2 regions of the Subdoligranulum sp. APC924/74 genome follow, and region 2 is predicted to be linked to the other one. Evidence: riboswitches for the same ligand, from Rfam matches in the RefSeq annotation. Region 2 holds a riboswitch; the other holds the start of a gene.
What was found. A riboswitch is a leader RNA that binds a small molecule or an ion and turns the genes downstream of it on or off. The one in region 2 is predicted to bind thiamine pyrophosphate.
Positions count from the first base shown of each region.

Region 1: it holds a riboswitch for thiamine pyrophosphate, as region 2 does, so the genes downstream of both, thiE (thiamine phosphate synthase) here and thiT (energy-coupled thiamine transporter ThiT) in region 2, are expected to answer to the same signal.

Region 1 covers NZ_PSQF01000098.1:784-8,826, reverse strand. Annotated here, with positions in the region: gene C4885_RS14005 (DUF1643 domain-containing protein) at 1-497, shown strand, start outside; gene C4885_RS14000 (pyridoxal phosphate-dependent aminotransferase) at 776-1,954, shown strand; gene thiM (hydroxyethylthiazole kinase) at 2,189-2,965, opposite strand; gene thiW (energy coupling factor transporter S component ThiW) at 2,982-3,500, opposite strand; TPP riboswitch at 3,806-3,907, opposite strand; TPP riboswitch at 3,974-4,077, shown strand; gene thiE (thiamine phosphate synthase) at 4,143-4,775, shown strand; gene thiD (bifunctional hydroxymethylpyrimidine kinase/phosphomethylpyrimidine kinase) at 4,912-5,724, shown strand; gene cytX (putative hydroxymethylpyrimidine transporter CytX) at 5,721-6,896, shown strand; gene C4885_RS16550 (hypothetical protein) at 7,106-7,423, opposite strand; gene C4885_RS13970 (nucleoid-associated protein) at 7,559-8,043, shown strand, end outside.
Region 2 covers NZ_PSQF01000079.1:132-11,330, forward strand. Annotated here, with positions in the region: gene C4885_RS13025 (methionine ABC transporter ATP-binding protein) at 26-1,030, shown strand; gene C4885_RS13030 (methionine ABC transporter permease) at 1,023-1,730, shown strand; gene C4885_RS13035 (low specificity L-threonine aldolase) at 2,191-3,243, opposite strand; gene nagA (N-acetylglucosamine-6-phosphate deacetylase) at 3,607-4,743, opposite strand; gene nagB (glucosamine-6-phosphate deaminase) at 4,793-5,524, opposite strand; gene C4885_RS13050 (PTS transporter subunit EIIB) at 5,704-6,186, opposite strand; gene C4885_RS13055 (PTS transporter subunit EIIC) at 6,403-7,887, opposite strand; gene thiT (energy-coupled thiamine transporter ThiT) at 8,489-9,052, opposite strand; TPP riboswitch at 9,138-9,252, opposite strand; gene C4885_RS13070 (1,4-alpha-glucan branching enzyme) at 9,299-11,011, opposite strand.

The DNA.
Region 1 (8,043 bases), on a different contig from region 2:
ACTCCGAGTACCGTTACATTTTGGGCACCCGCGGCAAAAAGCCGCTGATCTGCGTAGGTATCAACCCATCCACCGCGGCCCCGGATGCCCTGGATCCCACCTTGCAGAGCGCCCAGCGCATTGCCCTGGCTAACGGGTATGACAGCTTTTTGATGTTCAACGTGTACGCCCAGCGCGCCACCCGCCCCGATGATATGGAGCATGCGCTGAACCCCGCCCTGCACGCGGAAAACCGCAAGGCGTTCCGGTACCTGCTGTCTTTGTCGGACCAGCCTGCCGTGTGGGCGGCGTGGGGGAACATCATCCTGAAACGGGATTACCTGATGGACTGTATGCAGGATTTTGCCGCCGACGGCAAAGCGGCAGGCGCAAAGTGGTACACGGCAGGCCCGCTGTTAAAATCCGGCCAGCCGCACCACCCGCTGTACTTAAAAAAGGATACGCAGCTGCTGGACTTTGATATTGATGCCTATTTGTGCGCTCAGCGTGCAAAGTGAGATAGAGCAATACCAGATGATTCCCGCTGTATCGGCGCTTAGGGCAATACCGCATAATTCTAAGTGCCGATACGGCGAGCGAGGTGCGGCAGATGCTAAGCCAAAAGCGCAGATAATACTGGATGTCTTATCGAGCATTTTGGCAACGCAGATGCCGTGCCGCAGCCGCCGAAGTGGTGCTTAAGCCGTCAGGCGGGAATTATGCGGTATTGCCTTAGAATGATTTGGTATTGCCGGATAGAGGATAACCCCAGGCTTGGGAGAGGAGATAGAAAATCATGGCATTTGAAGTGGAATTTTCAAAACGGCTGGACCTGTTCGGCGCGGAAATTTTTGCCGCCCTGAATGATAAAAAGGTGGCCCTGGAAGCACAGGGCAAAAAGTTGTACAATCTTTCGGTCGGTACCCCGGACTTTGAGCCGATGCCGCACATCAAGCAGGCATTGTGCGATGCCGCCATGGTGAGCGAAAACTGGAAGTATTCCCTGCGGGACCTGCCGGAACTGCTGAATACCGTGTGCGCTTATTACAAGCGCCGCTTTGATGTGGACGGCATAACCCCGGACCAGATCATGAGCTTTAACGGCAGCCAGGACGGCATGGGCCACATGGGCCTTGCCCTGCTGAACGACGGCGATGTGGTGCTGCTGCCGGACCCCTGCTACCCGGTGTTCATTACCGGCGTCAAGCTGGGCGGCGGTGTGCCGTACTACTATCATCTGACCAAAGAGCATAACTTCCTGCCCAATGTGAAGGAGATCCCCGACGATGTGGCTGATAAGGCCAAGATGATGATCGTATCCCTGCCGGCCAACCCGGTGGGCAGCGTGGGCAGCCCGGAGCTGTACCAGGAAATCGTGGATTTCTGCAATGCACATAAGATTCTGCTCATCCATGATAACGCCTACAGCGATATCATCTTTGATGGTGCCGTGGGCCACAGCATCTTCAACATTCCCGGCGCCGAGACCTGCGCAGTCGAGTTCTTCTCCCTGAGCAAGAGCTTCAACGTGACCGGCGCGCGCATCAGCTTTTTGGTGGGCCGCCGCGATGTGATTGCCGCATGCAAGAAGCTGCACACCCAGATCGATTTCGGCAAGTTCATCCCGGAGCAGAAAGCCGCCATTGCCGCTATGACAGGCCCGCTGGAGCCCATCAAGGCCCAGTGTGCCGAATACCAGCGCCGCCGCGACGCCCTGTGCGGGGGCTTCCGCTCCATCGGCTGGGATGTGCCGGACAGCCATGGCTCCATGTTCGTCTGGGCACCGGTCCCGCAGGGGCACGGCACCAGCATGGAGTTCTGCATGGAAATGATTGAAAAAGCCGGCGTGATCTGCACCCCCGGCTCCAGCTTTGGTCCGTCCGGTGAAGGCTACGTCCGTTTTGCCCTGACCCTGCCGGTGGAAAAAATCACCGAAGCCGTCCAGGCTGTCAAGAACAGCGGCCTGATTGGGTAAAGCAGGCAAACGGGGAAGTAATACATAAAATATAGAGCAATATAGAGCAAGGCCCGATACCGTGCGGTGAGATTCACCCCGGTATCGGGCCTTGCTGATTTTTGTTTGTGTTAGGGCAGGGGAGCAGCGGGGTCAGTGACCCCGCCCCTACAAAGAAGGCAATGGTTTTATCAGTCACTAGCAGGGTACGGGGGGAAAAAACGCACTTGTACAACTAAGTTGCCACCATAAAAATTATTCCCCGGCAAATACTTCATCCGTCATGCTGCCCGCCGCGTCAAACAGCGCCACGCGGAAGCTGCCCGCCCCGGCGGCATGGTCCTCAGCCTGCTCGGCGCAGGATTTCCAGAACCGTGCGGCCTGCACGGCAGCGGTAAAGGCATCCCCCGGCTGTACGGCGGCAAACGCCCCACACAAAACGGAAAGCATACACCCGGCCCCCGTCACGGTGCGCATCCGGTCGCTGCCGCCGCGCACGGTGCAGAGCTGCTGACCATCGGCAATCAGGTCCTCGGTGCCGGAAAGCAGCACCACACACCCCAGCTTTTGCGCCAACGCTGCGGCCAGCCCGGCGGGCGCTTTGGGGGCGGTCAGACTGTCTACCCCGTGCTCGCTGCCGCCAAGGCCCAGCAGGGCGGCGGCCTCCCCGGCGTTCACCCGCACAATGGCGGGCTGCACCTGCTGCAAAAGGCTCTGGATGTTTGCCAGCCGCCAGGGGCTTGCGCCCACGCCCACCGGGTCCAGCACGACAGGGATGCTGCGGCGGTTTGCCGTGGCACCGGCGGTGCGGGCGGCGGTGAACTTGGCTTCGTCCGGGGTGCCGGTGTTCAGCACAACGGCGCTGGCCAAAGCGGCAATGTCGGCCATTTCCTGCGGGGCCTGGGCCATGATGGGGCTTGCCCCGATGGCTAGCGCCAGGTTGGCGCAGTCGTTGGCAGAAACAATGTTGGAAATGCAGTGCAGAAGCGGGTGCTGCGCCCGGATGGCAGCCAGCGGTGCGGATACGGACATAAATACAAACCTCGTGTTACTTGTTCAGGGCGTTCTGCATGGATTTCAGGGTGCCGTTCTTTTCCAGTGCAAACAGGATGATGCCGGCAATGATGGAACCACCCACGGTGGAAACCAGGAACGGCACAATGTAGGCATAGAACGCAATGTCACCGGCGGCCTTGCCCATAAACAAGATGGCAACCGGCCATGCCAGCAAACCGCCGATGATGCCGGTGCCGAACACCTCACCAATCAAAGTGGGCAGAAGCTTGTGGGTTTTGTGGTAGACAATGCCGCACAGCAAAGCGCCGCACATGCTGCCGGGGAACGCCATCAGGCTGCCAAGGCCCAGCAGGTTGCGCAGCAGGCTGGCCACAAATGCGGCACCAACGCCGTACCAGGGCCCCAGCAGAACGGCGCACAGTACATTGACCATGTGCTGCACCGGCGCGCACTTGCTGCCAAATACAGGGAAAGAAAACATGCTGCCAACAACAGCAACGGCACACAGAACACCGGCCAGAGCCAGCTTTTTGGTATTGGACTTTTTCATATCGAGTACTCCTTTTTCAATATAACAAAAAAGCGGAAGGCTGCCGCAGGCATCTGCCGTCAGCCGCCTTGTACGGGCGCAGCGGGCAAACACTTCTCCCCGCTGTTCGGTCGAAGCTTGCTGGCTTCCTCTCACGCCGGAACACGGCTTCCCATCGCTGAATCACAAAGCTCCGGGCGCTCCCCCGCAGCTTCGGGCACAATGCCTGTTTTCCTTCCTTTCCCCTAAGGCGGCCCAACGGGTCGGCCCTGATATGATACAAAAAAGCAGGGGCCCAACGCGGAGCCCCTGCAAAAAAGACAAAACAAAACAGTTGAAAGTCTTCCTACGGTGGCATGGTCCACATCAGGTATTAAGGGTCGAAGCAGCGCTTCCTCTCAGCCAAAAAGGCTCCCCTGATTTCGTTACCCATCATAAACACTTACGGGAATTTTGTCAAGGTCTTGTTTTTATCCGCAAAAAGGGGTATGATAGTACCCGTTATGGGGAGCCACTATGGCTGAGAGGGAACAATCGGTTCCGACCCGATGAACCTGATGTGGGTAATGCCAACGTAGGGAGAATGCAACATTCGTGTACAAAACGGGTGCGCCTTTTTCCGGCGCGCCCGTTTTTGTTTTGCCTTTTTTGGAGGTTTTGTTTATGAAAGTTCTGCCGCAGCAGCTGCGCCTGTACGCTGTGACCGACCGCACCTGGCTGAACGGCCGCCGCCTTGCCGATGTAGTGGCCCAGGCCATTGACGGCGGGGCAACCTTTGTGCAGCTGCGGGAAAAATGCCTGGACGAACACGACCTGCTGGCCGAAGCCGAGGAACTGTCCGCCCTGTGCCACTTCCGTCATGTGCCGTTTGTGATTGATGATAATGTCGAGATTGCTTTGGCAGCCGGGGCGGACGGCGTGCATGTGGGCCAGAGCGATATGGCCGCTAAGCGCGCCCGCGCCCTGCTGGGGTCGGATAAGATTTTGGGCGTATCGGCCCATAACGCTGCCGAAGCGCTGGCCGCCCAGGCCGACGGCGCGGACTACCTTGGCTGCGGCGCGGCCTTTGTGACCGGCACCAAGCTGGACGCCCACCCTGTTACTGCTGAAACCATGCGCGCGGTAACGGCGGCGGTCAACATCCCCGTTGTAGCCATCGGCGGCATTGACGCCGCCAACCTGCTGCAGCTGCAGGGCAGGGGGCTGGCCGGTGTGGCCGTTGTCAGCGCCATTTTTGCCCAGGCCGACCCCTGCGCTGCCAGCCGGGAACTGTACCGCCTGGCCGGGCAGTTATAATATGACCTTGCAGCTTTGGGGTGTTCGATACATCCTATCGCTGTTGGTGCGCTGTGCATTGGGGGCACCACCTTGCACGGCGGATATTTTTACCTGATGCTGAACCACGCCCGATACGGGCAACAGGAGGAAAAACATGAGAACAGCATTGACAATCGCTGGCAGTGACTCCAGCGGCGGCGCCGGAATTCAGGCCGACATCAAAACCATGACGATGAACGGCGTGTTTGCCATGAGCGCCATCACCGCCCTGACCGCCCAGAACACCACTGGGGTGACCGGCATCCTGAATTCAACGCCGGAATTTTTAGCGCAGCAGCTGGATGCCGTGTTTACGGATATCTACCCGGATGCTGTCAAGATCGGTATGGTCAGCTCTCAGGAGCTGATCCGCGTGATCGCCCAAAAGCTGCGGCAGTACGGCGCAAAGCATATCGTGGTGGACCCCGTGATGGTGGCAACCTCCGGCGCAGCCCTGCTGGAACCGGACGCAGTTACCGCGCTGGAAACTGAGCTTTTGCCCCTGGCGGAAGTCATTACCCCCAACATCCCCGAAGCGGAGATCCTGTGCGGCCACAGCATTAAGACGGCTGCCGATATGGAAAACGCCGCTAAAGAGATCAGCCAGAAATTTGGCTGCAATGTGCTGTGCAAGGGCGGGCATAACCTGAACGATGCCAACGACCTGCTGGTGCTGACCGATGGCAGCGCCGCCTGGTTCAACGGCCAGCGCATTGATAACCCCAACACCCACGGCACCGGCTGCACCCTGTCCAGCGCCATTGCCTCCAACCTGGCAAAGGGCTATGATCTGGAAACCGCTGTGCGCCGCGCCAAGGCGTATATTTCCGGCGCATTGGCCGCCATGCTGGACCTGGGCCATGGCTCCGGCCCCATGAACCACGCCTTTGCATTGGATAACGAGTGGAGCAAGGAGGCCGAAGCATGAAAAAGACTTCTGTATTCCAAAACAGCCTGATCTGGTTCGGCGCTGGTGTTTCCATTGCTGAGATCCTGACCGGCACTTACTTTGCCCCCCTCGGCATGGCCAAGGGCTTTGCCGCAATCCTGCTGGGCCATCTGATCGGCTGCACCATGATGTTCTTTGCCGGTCTCATCGGCGGGCGCACCGGGCTTTCCGCCATGGAAACCTCCAAGCTCAGCTTTGGCAAAAAAGGCAGCCTGTGGTTTGCCGCCCTCAACGTGCTGCAGCTGGTCGGCTGGACAGCCATCATGATTTATGACGGCGCGCTGGCGGCAAACGGCATTGCCGGTGTGGGTGCCTGGCTGTGGTGCCTTGTTATCGGCGCATTGATCCTGGTCTGGATTCTGATCGGCCTGACCGACTTGGGCCGCATCAACCAGGTGGTTATGGTGTTGCTGTTCGTGCTGACCCTTGTCATGTGCAAGGTCATCTTCTTTGGCGGCAACGGTATCATGACCGCGCAGGATGATTCCCTCAGCTTTGGCGCTGCCGTGGAGCTGGCCGTTGCCATGCCGCTGTCCTGGCTGCCGCTCATCAGCGATTACACCCGCGAAGCCGAAAAGCCCTTTGCCGCTACCCTGGCCAGCACTGTTACTTACGGTGTTGTTTCCTGCTGGATGTACCTCATTGGCATGGGCGCTGCCATCTATACCGGCCAGAGCGATATCGCCCAGATCCTGCTGCAGGCTGGCCTTGGAGTGGTCGGCCTGCTGATCGTGGTGTTCTCTACCGTCACCACCACCTTCCTGGATGCTTGGAGCGCCGGTATCTCTGCCGAGACCATCGCCCCCAAGTTCAAGGGCAAGCAGGTCGCTTTGATCGTGACCGTCATTGGCACCGTGGGCGCGATTATTTTCCCCATGGATGATATCACCGATTTCCTGTACCTCATCGGCTCTGTGTTTGCCCCGATGATCGCCGTGCAGATTGCCGATGCTTTTATCCTGCATTCGGATGTTTCCGCCAAGGAGCTTTCCGCTTCCCGCATGATCATCTGGCTGGTGGGCTTTGTGATCTACCGCATCTTGATGAACATTGACTTTGTGCTGGGCAATACCCTGCCGGATATGCTCATCACCATGTTCATCACCGTGGTGTGGGGGCTGTGCGTGGAAAAGAACAAGAGCAAGGCATAAAATAAGAAATCCCCATAAAATGCAAAAGCAGAGCTGTCAAAAGCTCTGCTTTTTTCGTATACACGCCAAATGGTATTTTATCCCTGTAGGGCGGGATGCCCTCATCCCGCCGCAGAGAAACCTTGCCGATTGTGATAAAAGCCGCAAATGATTTGTAGGGGACGATGCTAGCATCGTCCCGCTGCCGGGCCTTGCCGCAAACCCTGCACTCAATAAATCGCTTCCTCCCTCCAATGTGCCAGGCGGTGCACCGTTTCGTCATCCTCCACCCAGCCCTCCACGGGGCTGGCGGCGGCGTTGGGGGCGTAACTCTGCATCACGCCGGGGCTGCGCCCGGCCAGGTATTCCCGCGCGTTTTTCTGGCGGGCGGGCACCGGCGGCTGGCCGCAGCAGTCCGGCTTGGCGGGCTCGGCCTGCTTGGGTGTGTGGGCGGGCTGTTTGCGCAGGTCAATAATGCTGTTGGCGGTGTTCTGCTGCGTTTGGCCGCGGGCGGTGCCATCCGCCTGATGGGTGATACGGGTACTCATTCTGCATCCCTTCTTTCTACCCATCATGATTCCCGCCGCTATGGTCCCTTATGCGGGAAGGCAAAAATTGCCCTGTCCAACTTCGGCAAAATATGCTATACTGATAGTCCAATTCAAACCAAAGGAGCTGCCCCCATGGATGTCAAAATCAATCAGGTCATTTTACATATTCTGGATGCCGGCGCATCGGAACCGGTGCTTTCGGACCGGCCGATGGAGCTGGATGCTGACCTTTATGAATATTTTTCCGTCTGCATTGAAAAGGCATTTGCCAGCGATGACAGCAAAAACTGCCGCTTTCTGCCGGATTCCCCCTTTTTGCAGGAGATGCAGCACAACGATGACTTTATTGACCTTTCGCGCCGTATTGCGGGTGTGATTTTTGAACAGCTGCTGCAATATCAGGGCATCCCCTCCGGTGACCTGGCCGTGGTGGACTGCGCTGCGGATGGTGTGCCGTTTTATGCGGTGCTTAAACTGAACTACCGCCCCGGCTTTACCCATGTAACCAACGTGATGGGCAACGGCCAGTGCAGCACCATTGCGCCGCAGCGCACCCTGCTGCCTGGCAACAGCAAGGCGGACGAAGCCGCGCTGATCGACCGCGCCAACCTGACCAT
Region 2 (11,199 bases):
TTTTGGGATTAAGGAGCCAGAAATTATGATCCAGATCCAACACCTGACAAAGCGGTTTGCCGCGGCGGGCGCAACGGTGGTTGCCCTGAACGACATCAACCTGGAAATTCAGGACGGCGATATTTACGGTATTATCGGCATGTCCGGCGCAGGCAAGTCCACGCTGGTGCGGTGCATCAATATGCTGGAACGCCCGGACGAGGGCAAGGTGATCGTGAACGGCCGCGAAATGATGCAGCTGAGCCCCGCAGAGCTGCGCGATGCCCGGCGGGAGATCACGATGATCTTCCAGCAATTCAACCTGCTGATGCAGCGCACCTGCCTGAAGAACATCTGCTTCCCCATGGAGCTGGCCGGTGTGCCCAAAGATAAAGCCACAGCCCGCGCCAGGGAGCTGCTGGAGCTGGTTGGCCTGCCGGACAAGGCGGACGCTTACCCGGCGCAGCTTTCCGGCGGGCAAAAGCAGCGCATTGCCATTGCGCGTGCCCTGGCCACCAACCCCAAGGTGTTACTGTGTGACGAAGCCACCAGTGCCCTGGACCCCAACACCACCCACGCCATTTTGCAGCTGATTCAGAAGATCAACCGCGAAATGGGCATTACGGTGGTTATCATTACCCACCAGATGAGCGTGGTGGAGGATGTTTGCAGCCATGTTGCCATTTTGGATAACGGCACCGTGGTAGAGCAGGGCAGCGTGCGGGATATCTTCTCGAACCCGCATTCCGACGCTGCCAAGCGGCTGGTGTTCCCGGCGGGCACGCCGGAGCGCGAGCTGCTGCCCGGCCGCAAAATGGTGCGTGTTGCCTTTAACGGCACCCAGACGACCGATAAGCCGCTGGTGGCCAGCCTTGCCATTGAGTGCGGGGCGCTGGTTTCGATTGTGGCAGCGGACACCCGCGTGGTAAACGGCCAGACGCTGGGCAGCATGCTGCTGGCCCTGCCGGAAGGCGAAGGCGCTGCCAAGGCGCTGGATTACATCAAGAATTATCCCGGCATTACCTACGAGGAGGTGGGCAGCAATGGCTGAATTTTTTGCATCGAAGGACTGGCAGACTTTTTTGGATGTTCTGCCTTCCATCCCGGCAGAAACCTGGGATACTTTTTACTCTACCGTGGTGTCCACCCTGTTTGCACTGGTCATCGGCCTGCCGCTTGGTGTGTTGCTGGTAACGGGTGAGCCCGGTGGTGTGCGTCCGCTGCCCCGCTGGGTCATGCGGTTGCTGAACGGCGTAATCAACCTGCTGCGCAGTGTGCCGTTCTTGATCTTGATGATCATTGTCATTCCGCTGTCCCGCTTGATCGTGGGCACTTCTATTGGCACGGTGGCATCCATTGTGCCGCTGGTCATTGCATCCTTCCCGTTTGTGTCCCGTCTGGTGGAAACCAGCATCCGTGAGGTGGATTCCGGCGTGGTGGAAGCAGCCCAGAGCATGGGGGCAACCCCGCTGCAGATCATCACCAAGGTGCTGATCCCAGAAAGCATGCCCAGCCTGATTGCCAACGCAACCATTGCTGCCACAACCATTCTGGGCTATGGCGCTATGGCAGGTGTGATCGGCGGCGGCGGCCTGGGCAAGGTTGCCATCAACTATGGCTACTACCGCTATAACCTGGTGCTGGAAATTTTTGCAACTGCGCTGCTGGTTGTGCTGGTGCAGGTGCTGCAAAGCATTGGCACCCGCCTGGCCACCAGGTGCGACAAGCGCGTGCAGAAAACCAAAGGCTAAAATAAAACGATAAAAAGCGAAACGGCTGGCCGTGCAGACAAAATCACCTGCACGGCCAGCCGCTTTTTGTGTGCTTTTGGGCTTATTGGCATCGCTTTTGCTTATTCAAAATTTGTTCACCAAATCTTACCAAATCGTTCAGAACTCTTTAACGAGGTTTCCATAATCTGCCCGTATAATAACAGTGTACTCGAAAGAGAGAAACAAAAACGTAAACGACGTTTTAAAACATCCACTGCGTCCTTCGCCATGCCAGACGCCCGCAGCAATCGCAGCGGCCGCCGGCGAAGGCCAGACAACCAACAATGCCGGGCAACCGGCTTTACATACATTTCTCCTCCTTCTCCTTCCTTTCCAATTTGTTACGAAAAAAAACATGCGCCCTTTGCAGCGGCCAAGGCTTCGCAGCCTGCCCAACGCAAAGGGCGCATCGTTTATTATTTCAGAATATACTTTATCATCACAGACTGGCAATATCCGCCAACAGGGCGTCTACGTCCTCGTCACGGGTGGCCCAGCTGGTGCAGAACCGCACGGCAGTGTGCTCGGCGTCCGGCTTGGCGGTCAGGGTCATGGCGTACTTTTCGCTCAGGGCATTGTACCAGCTGTTGGGCAGGATGGGGAACTGCTGGTTGGTGGGGGAATCAAACAGCATGGCGCATCCCTTTGCTTCAAACGCAGCGCGGATGCGCATGGCCTGGCGGTCCGCCTTAGCGGCCATAGTGTAATAGGGGCTGGAACCGGTGCCGTCCTCGCCGTTCAGCAGGGCAAGGAATTGCAGCCCCAGCAGGCGGCCCTTGGCCAGCATGGCGCCGTGCTGCTTGATGGCGTAGCGGAAATCCTGGTCCAGATCGGGGTTATTGATGACAACAGCTTCGCCAAACAGCGCACCGCACTTGGTTCCACCCAGGTAGAACACATCGCACAGGTTGGCATAATCCTGCAGGTTCAGATCATTGGCTTCGCTGGCAAGGCCGTAAGCCATGCGGGCACCATCCACAAACAGGTACAGGCCGCAGTCATAGCAGGTGGCGGAAAGGTCGGTCAGCTCCTCCTTGGTGTACAGGGTGCCGTCCTCAGTGGGGTTGGAGATATACACCATGCCGGGCTGGGCAATGTGCTCGTGGCTGGCATCGGCCCAGTGAGCATCATAAGCATCCCTCACCTGCTGGGCGGTAATTTTGCCCTGCACGCTGGGCAGGGCAAGGCACTTGTGGCCGGTGGCTTCCACCGCGCCGGTTTCATGTACATTGATATGCCCGCTGTCGGCACACAGCACGCCCTGCCAGGGTTTTAACAGGGCATCCACCACGGTAAAGTTGGCCTGGGTGGCACCCACAAAAAAGTGGACTCCGGCATCCGGGGCATCGCACAGCTTACGGATCAGGCCGCGGGCCTGATCGCAGTAATCGTCCATGCCGTAACCGGGGGTCTGTTCCAGATTGGTCTTTTGCAGCAGGTCCAGCACCGGCTGGGCGGCACCCTCGCCATAATCACATTCAAAGCGGATCATAAGATCGCTCCTTTCCGTTTTAACCGTTCGCTGCGGGCAGAGTACCCGACAGCATACTTATCCATTATAAAGTCTGTACCGTTTTTTGTAAAGGCAATACCGCATCATTCTAAGTGCCGATACGGCGAGCGAGGTGCGGCAGATGCTAAGCCAAAAGCGCAGATAATACTGGATGTCTTATCGAGCATTTTGGCAACGCAGATGCCGTGCCGCAGCTGCCGGAGCGGTGCTTAAGCCGCAAGGCGGGAATTGTGCGGTGTTGCCTAAAGAAAGCACTGTGCAGAAAAGCCGCAGCAGCGGCGTACAGGGAGCAAAACAAAAAATCCGGACGCTTTTTGGCAAGCGCCCGGATTTTCAACAAGTTCAGCGGTTATCGTGGATAACTTTGCCCTTTTGCACCACGGCAAGGATGTTCAGGTCATCATCGGCCAGAACCACGTTGCCATAGCGCCCGGCGGCCAAAGAGCCATAATCAGCATCAACGCCAATGCTCCGGGCCGGGTTTTCGGTCGCGGCGCGCACCGCGCTTTCCAGCGGAACGCCCATCTCGCACACAGCACGGCGCATGCAGTCATACAGGCAGGTAGCGCTGCCGGCGATGGTATCGGGGTGTTCGGTCAGGGTGGCGCGGGGGCCGCGCACCGTAACGGCCTGGCCGCCCAGGCTATAAGCGCCGTCCGGCAGCCCGCAGGCCATCATGCTGTCCGCAATCAGGATCACATGGTCATCCCCGAAGGTGTTAAAGGTAAAGCGCACCACAGCGGGGTGAATGTGAACATTATCGGTGATCAGCTCCACATCGGCACCGTCTTCCAGCGCGGCAATAATGGGGCCGGGGGCGCGGTGGGTGATGCCGGGCATGGCGTTATACAGGTGGGTCATGTGGCTGGCACCGGCGGCAAACGCAGCCTTGGCGGTATCATAATCCGTGCAGGTGTGGGCAATCGAGATGCACACCTCGTTGTGGCAGTCACGGATAAAATCCAGATTGCCGGGTTCTTCCGGGGCAACGTCCACCAGCTTGATCAACCCGCCGCTGCGTGCCTGCAGCCGGCGGAACATGGCGGCATCGGCCCCCTGCACATACTTGGGGTTCTGTGCGCCGATCTTTTTGGGGCTGATGTAAGGGCCTTCCATGTTGATGCCGACCAAGTCAGCACCCTGACCGTTCTTGTGGGCGGCGGCCACATCCATAATGCCGTTCAAAATCTCCTCGCTGAACGTCATGGTGGCGGGGCAGATGGCCAACACGCCTTTGCTGGCCTCAAAATCGGCAATGGCCTGCAAGCCGGCTTCATCGGCATCGCAGAAATCATGCCCGACAGCACCGTGGAAATGAATATCCACCAAACCGGGCAGAGCATAGGCACCGTTGGCATCCAGAACTTCCTCGCCCTCCAGCGGGGGCGCACCAAAGGCAATGCGGCCATCCCGGATGGTCAGATCCCCTGTTTTGAAGGTATGTTCCGGCGTATAAATTTTTGCATTTTTGATAATCATTGAGAAATTTCCTCTTATCAGTTATGCAGTAAGGGCTTGAGCGATACGCTTAGTCCAGCTTGGAAGCAGCTTCGGCATCCAGCACCAGGGTGAAATCCGGGTGCATCTGCAGGATGGAAGCGGGAACTTCCGGCGTGACGGGGCCGAAGAAAGCTTTCTTAATGATGTCAGCCTTGCCAACGCCGTTGGCAACCATCAGAACCTTGCGGGCCTGCATGATGGTTTTGATGCCCATGGTGTAGGCTTCTTTCGGGACCAGATCTTCGTTGTTGTCAAAGAAGCGCTTGTTGGCCTCAATGGTCTCTTTGGTCAGGTGGACACAGTGGGTGCCAAGCTCAAAAGCGGCACCCGGCTCGTTAAAGCCAATGTGGCCATCGTGGCCAATGCCCAGCAGCTGCAGATCCACGCCGCCCAGATGCTGGATGATTTCATCATAGTGGGAGCACTCGGCAGCAGCATCCATGTTGGTGCCGGCAGGCATATGGATGGCTTCGGGGCGGATGTTGACCAGGTCAAACAGGTTACGGTGCATGAAGGACCAGTAGCTTTCGGGATGCTCGCGGGGCAGACCGCGGTATTCGTCCAGGTTGACGGTGTTTACTTCCGCAAAATCAAGGTCGCCCTTGTTGTACCATTCAACCAGCTGTTTGTAGGTGCCAACGGGGGTGCCGCCGGTTGCCAGGCCCAGCACGCAGTTGGGCTTCATGATGACCTGTGCCGAGATGATATTGGCCGCTTTGCGGGACATATCATAATAATCTTTTGCACGAATAATTTTCATGGGGAACATCTCCTTATTCTTTTTTTGTGCGCGGACAGCCATTACCTATAGTATAGCACAAACACCACAAAGAAACTAGAGATTGTAGAAAAAAGAGAGAAAAAACAAAGAAATATTTTAGGAAAATATAACAAAAAATCCTGGCTCCGGAAGCCGGAACCAGGATGGGGAACGCTGCCTTACAGCAGCTTTTGCAGTTCTTCGTAAACAAAGCGGACCTGCGTGCCAAGAATGACCTGGCAGGCCGTGGGGGTGGAGCGGATCACACCGGAAGCTCCGGCGGATTTGAGTGCCTTTTCGTCCACCTTAGCACCGTCTTTCAGCTGGAAGCGCAGCCGTGTGGCGCAGCAGCTGGCTTTTTGCACATTGGCCTTACCGCCCAGCGCAGCCAGAATGTTGGCGGCAATGCCGGCATGGTCAAGGTCGGCTTTTACCACACCCTCGTTTTCCGCCTCTTTCTTTTTTTGCAGCGCGGCCTTGCTGGTGGAGCGCGCCACAAAGAAGCAGATAACCGCGGCCACAGCCAGCAGCACGGGGATCACGATCCAAACCTTGGGGGCGGCGGGGGCAAGGGCAACGCCGCCGGCAATCACGGCGGCGCACAAAATCAGGGCCAGCACCAAAAAAGCAGGCGACCGGCAGATGCGTTGGAATGAGTTCATGTTACAAAGTACCTCCTTGGGTAGTGTATTTTTGCCGCTGCGGCAAACCCGCAGGAGGCATTTATAGTTCTGATTTTAACATAATCAAGCAAGAAAAGAAAGAGTTAAACGCCAGCTTTTGCCCACCAAAACAAAAAAGCCGCAGGCAGGGCCATGGCGGCCAGCCTGCGGCGTGGAACAAAGGAACCAGAACCCTTGCCCTTGCTGTTACTTAAATTACAGCATCTTCTTCAGTTCATCGAACACGAACTGAACCTGAGGCCCGATGACAACCTGGCAGGAAGTCTTGGACGGGCGGATGACACCGGCAGCACCGGCAGCCTTGACAGCCTTTTCATTCACAGCGGAAGAATCTTTCACTTCAAGGCGCAGGCGGGTTGCGCAGTAGTCAGCACCGGTAATGTTCTCCTTGCCGCCGACAGCAGCCAGAACACCGGTAGCAATCGCAGTGTAGTTGTTGTTGGAAAGCTTGATGTTCTTTTCGCTTTCTTCCACATCGTCGTCCTCACGGCCGGGGGTCTTGAGGTCAAACTTGGTGATAGCGAAGTAGAAGACAAAGTAGAACACAAGAAAAGCGGCAATGCCCAGAGGAATGATCATCCAAGTCTTGGCAGCTGCGGGCAGGGAAGCGGAGAAAACCAGGTCCGTTGCGCCTGCGGAGAAGCAGAAGCCAGCGCGGAAACCGGAGTAGTAGGTGATGATGGTGAAAATGCCGTACAGAGCAGCATAAACAACATACAGGGGGAAGCACAGGAACATGAAGCCGAACTCAAACGGCTCGGTAACGCCGCAGACGAAAGCGCAGATAGCGGCGGAAACAACCAGACCGATAGCAGCCTTCTTGTTCTTTGCGGTGCGGACCATAGCCAGTGCAGCGCCGGGGATACCGAACATCATGCAGGGGAAGAAGCCGGACATGTACATGCCAAGGTCCCAGCCCACGTCAGCACTGGTCTCGCCAGCCCAGAAGTGTTTCAGGTCGCCCAGGCCGATGGTGTCAAACCAGAACACGTTGTTCAAAGCGTGGTGCAGGCCGGTGGGGATGAGCAGACGGTTCAGGAAAGCATAGATACCTGCGCCGATGCCGCTCAAGCCGGCAATGCCGTTGCCCAGAGCAACCAGAATGCCGAAGATAACGGGCCAGACGAACAGCAGGATAACAGAAGTCACGATGGAAACCAAAGCGGTCATGATAGCAACGCTGCGCTTGCCGCTGAAGAATGCCAGCCAGTCAGGCAGCTTGGTGCTCTTGAACTTGTTGTAGCAGGTGGCGCCGATGACAGCAGCCAGGATGCCGATGAAGGAGTTGCCGGCGATCTTGCTGAAAGCAATGTAATCAACGGTGCCTTCTTCCAGGGTGGAACCAACAGCAGCGCGGATGGTGCCCACAACACCGGGGCTGAGCAGCTGCTGCATCATCAAAAAGCTGACCAGACCAGCCAGACCAGCGGTGCCGTCATGGTCGTCTGCCAGGCCGACAGCTGCGCCGATGGCGAACAGCCAAGCCATGTTATCGATCAGAGCGCCGCCAGCCTTGACCAGCAGGAAGCCGACCGTGTAAGCAGCACCGGTAGTAGGACCTTCAGCACCCATAACGGCGGGAGCCAGAGCGTAGCCAATACCCATCAGAATACCACAGACGGGCAGCGCGGCAACGGGCAGCATCAACGCCTTGCCGAGCTTTTGCAGCCATTTCATCATAAGATACATTCCTCCTAATACGGACGTATTTTGCCGGGGTGAAGCTAATGCCCCCGGTGGGGATTGCAAAACCGCTCTGGTTAGCAAAATTCCCGTTCATGCAGTGGTAAATAGGAACATTGTTTGCGGTGTAACAATCTGTTAAATCTATTTTAACATATTTTCAATAAATTGCAAATGTATTTTGTCAAAATAGCACAATGCCGAAAAAACAAAGGTGACTTTGGTTATATTGCTAAAAATATAACGCATTTTGACCGAAACTTGAAAGAAAGACAGGTGCCCCGGCGCTTTAACGAAACAAAGAGATAGATAAAGATAACATAAAGTGAGCGTTTTTTGCTAAAATATTGCAACAAAAATACATTTGAAAAAACTGTACAAAAACGCATTTCTGTAATAGTTAGCAGCTGAAACGGGCAGCTGCTGGTGCAGGGCAAAAAACGTGCGGTGCGGCTGGCGGGCGGGGCGGAAAATGTGATGTCTGCCATGGTAAAACTTTTGTGCAGCAGGTACGGGCAAATCAAGAAAAAAGGAAATAAAAAATCCTGGGACGCCGTAAAAACGGCACCCCAGGCAAACGGAGTTGAAAATGGCAAAATCAGTTGTTGGCGCTGAACAGCTGGGGCGCAGCCTTGTACAGCAGCACCACGGCAATGGTGGTCATAATACCTTCCGGCAGCATGTAGGAGCCGTTGTAAGTCAGGCTGTAGATCCACGCGGGCAGACCATCGCTCAGGTTGCCCCAGATCAGCACGCCGGACAAAAAGCTGCACAGGAAACGCAGCACGCACACGGCGGCGGAGCCCACGGCCACGCCGACCAGCTTGTTTTTGAACGGCTTGGCAAACACGCAGGCAAGCCCCAGAAAGGAGAAGGCCAGCACATAATCCAGCAGGATCATGCCCACCAAAGGCAGCAGGCCGGGCGCCGGGGGCGCATAAAAGCCCAGCAGCATCTGCAGCAGGCTGTTCACAAAGCCGGTGAACAGGCCCCACTTGACCCCGTGGCGGAAGGATACCAGAATGAACGGCACCATGCTGAACAGCGTGATGGAGCCGCCGTTGGGCAGCTCATAGATTTTGATGTTGGCCAGGATGGTGCCCAGCGCAATCATCAGGGCGCATTCTACCATAATGCGCGTTTTGGTGTAAGAGGATGACATATACATACCACTCCTGAAAAATAGTACATAAAAACAAGAAAAGCGCCCGCAGGTACAGCGGGCGCCAAAAGCGTTGTGAGCAGTATATAACCACAGCAAAACTTCCTACGCCGGCATTACCCGGATCAGGTATAGGGTGCTCAAAACACAGTTGCTTTGATCTCAGCCGGAGATGCCCTCCAGCGCCCCTGTTCTTATGTCCGGTTCCCAGTATAGCAGGAAATGCCGATTTGTCAAGGCGGAAAACTACTCGATCTGCCAAATTCCGCCGCTTAACGGTGCAAGGTCCAGCGCCAGCCATCCGTTGGCAATGGGGCGGGGAGCATTATCCACCCAGCCCGCGGCAAACAGCGGCAGGGCACAGCTGCCCCAGCCCGGCTTTAGCCCAAACCCCTGTACAGCCTGTGTGCCGGTGTTCAGGGCGCACAAAAGTGTTTCACAGCCGGCCTGCAACGTAAAGCCCAGCACGCCGGTGCTTGCATCCTGCGCGGTCCAGGCAAAGCTTTGGGGCGCATACAGCGCCGGGTGTGCCAGGCAGAAAGCATTCAGCGCCTTACTGTAATCAGCCAGGGCGCGGTGCCCGGCGTCCGCCAGCATAGCCCAGTTCGGCTCCCGGCCATCGGTAAAGGCATCCGGCTGGCCGAACTCCACCCCCGCAAACAGCAGGCTTTTGCCGGGGCGGGCGGCCTGTAATAACAGCAGCAGCCGCATCTGGGCCAGCTTTTCTTCTACATTGCCATACAGGCGGGTGAAAATGCTGGCGGGGTGGTTTTCATCGTGGCTCAGCGCGTTGATGCCCTGCACCGTGCCAAAGGGGCCAAAGCTGCCGCACAACTGCCGGAACAGAGCGCTGCGCCCGCCGAACGGCGCGGCAAAATAGGCCAGCGTATCCTGTGTCCAGCCGATCTCCCACACATAGTCAAAGCCCAGCCCGCCGCTGGCGGTATCGGAGGTGGCGTTCATGGAACCGGCGCTGTCCTCTGCCACCAGCATGCAGCCGGGGAACCGCGCGTGCAGCCCGGCTGTCAGCGTTTTGAAAAACTCTGCTGCCTGCCAGCCGTTGGGGCAGTGGTACAGCGCGTTGCCGATGGCATCCACCCGCAGGCCGTCGCACCGGCACACCTGCAGCCAGAACGCCGCCGAACTGAGCAGAAAGCTGCGCACCGGCGGGCTGGCCAGATCAAAGTTCAGGCTGCCCCAGTCGCTGGGGCCGGATTCAAATAAAGGCGCACCGTCAAAACAGGCCAGGCGGTCGGCATCCGGCGCAAAATGGACCGGCACAAAATCCATCAGCACGGCAATGCCTGCGGCGTGCAGGGCATCCACCAGCGCGGCAAAGCCTGCAAACCCGCCAATGCGCTGGGTGGGGGCAAAATACCCGCACCCCTGGTAGCCCCAGCTGCCGTCAAACGGGTATTCTGCCAGCGGCAAAAACTCCACATGGGTGTAGTGGTGCTCCACAAGATAGGGTACCAGACTTTTTGCCAGCTCCGGCCCGGTGTAATAGCGGCCGTCCCAATGGCGGTGCCAGCTGGCGGCGTGCAGTTCGTAAATCAGAACGGGAGCATCCCGGCGGGCACCGCGCAGCAAGGGAGCGGCGAACGGGTAATTCGGCTCCGCCAGGCGGGAAGCCGTGCCGGGCAGAGCTTCAAACGCAAAGGCAAACGGGTCTGCCCGCAGCTGCCAGCTGCCGTCCGGCCCCTGAATGTTATACTTGTACAGCTGCCCAAGCTGCGCCTGGGGCACCCGCCCGCGCCACAGGCCGTCCTCACAAAAGGTGAGCTCGGCGGCGGAATAGAGATCCCAGCCGTTCCAGTCACCCAGCAGCTGCACGCGGCGGGCGTGCGGCGCCCACAGGGTAAACAGCCAGCCGCGCCCCGGCCCCGCCGGGTGGGAACCCAGCAGGCGGTAAGCGTCAAAGCTGATGCCGCAGAAAAACTCTTCCACATCCGGCCGCATCGCTCTGCCCCCTTACCCTGCAAAATTGAACGTGTGTTAAATAAACTTATTATAACATAGGCACGGCCCTTGCGCAAACAGGGGGCGGCCCGTATAATAAAATGGTGTGTCTGAAACGTCGAAAATATCGTCTATTTCTACAAATATGGCGGGATTTTGTGTTAAGGCAGTACCGCATAATTCCCGCC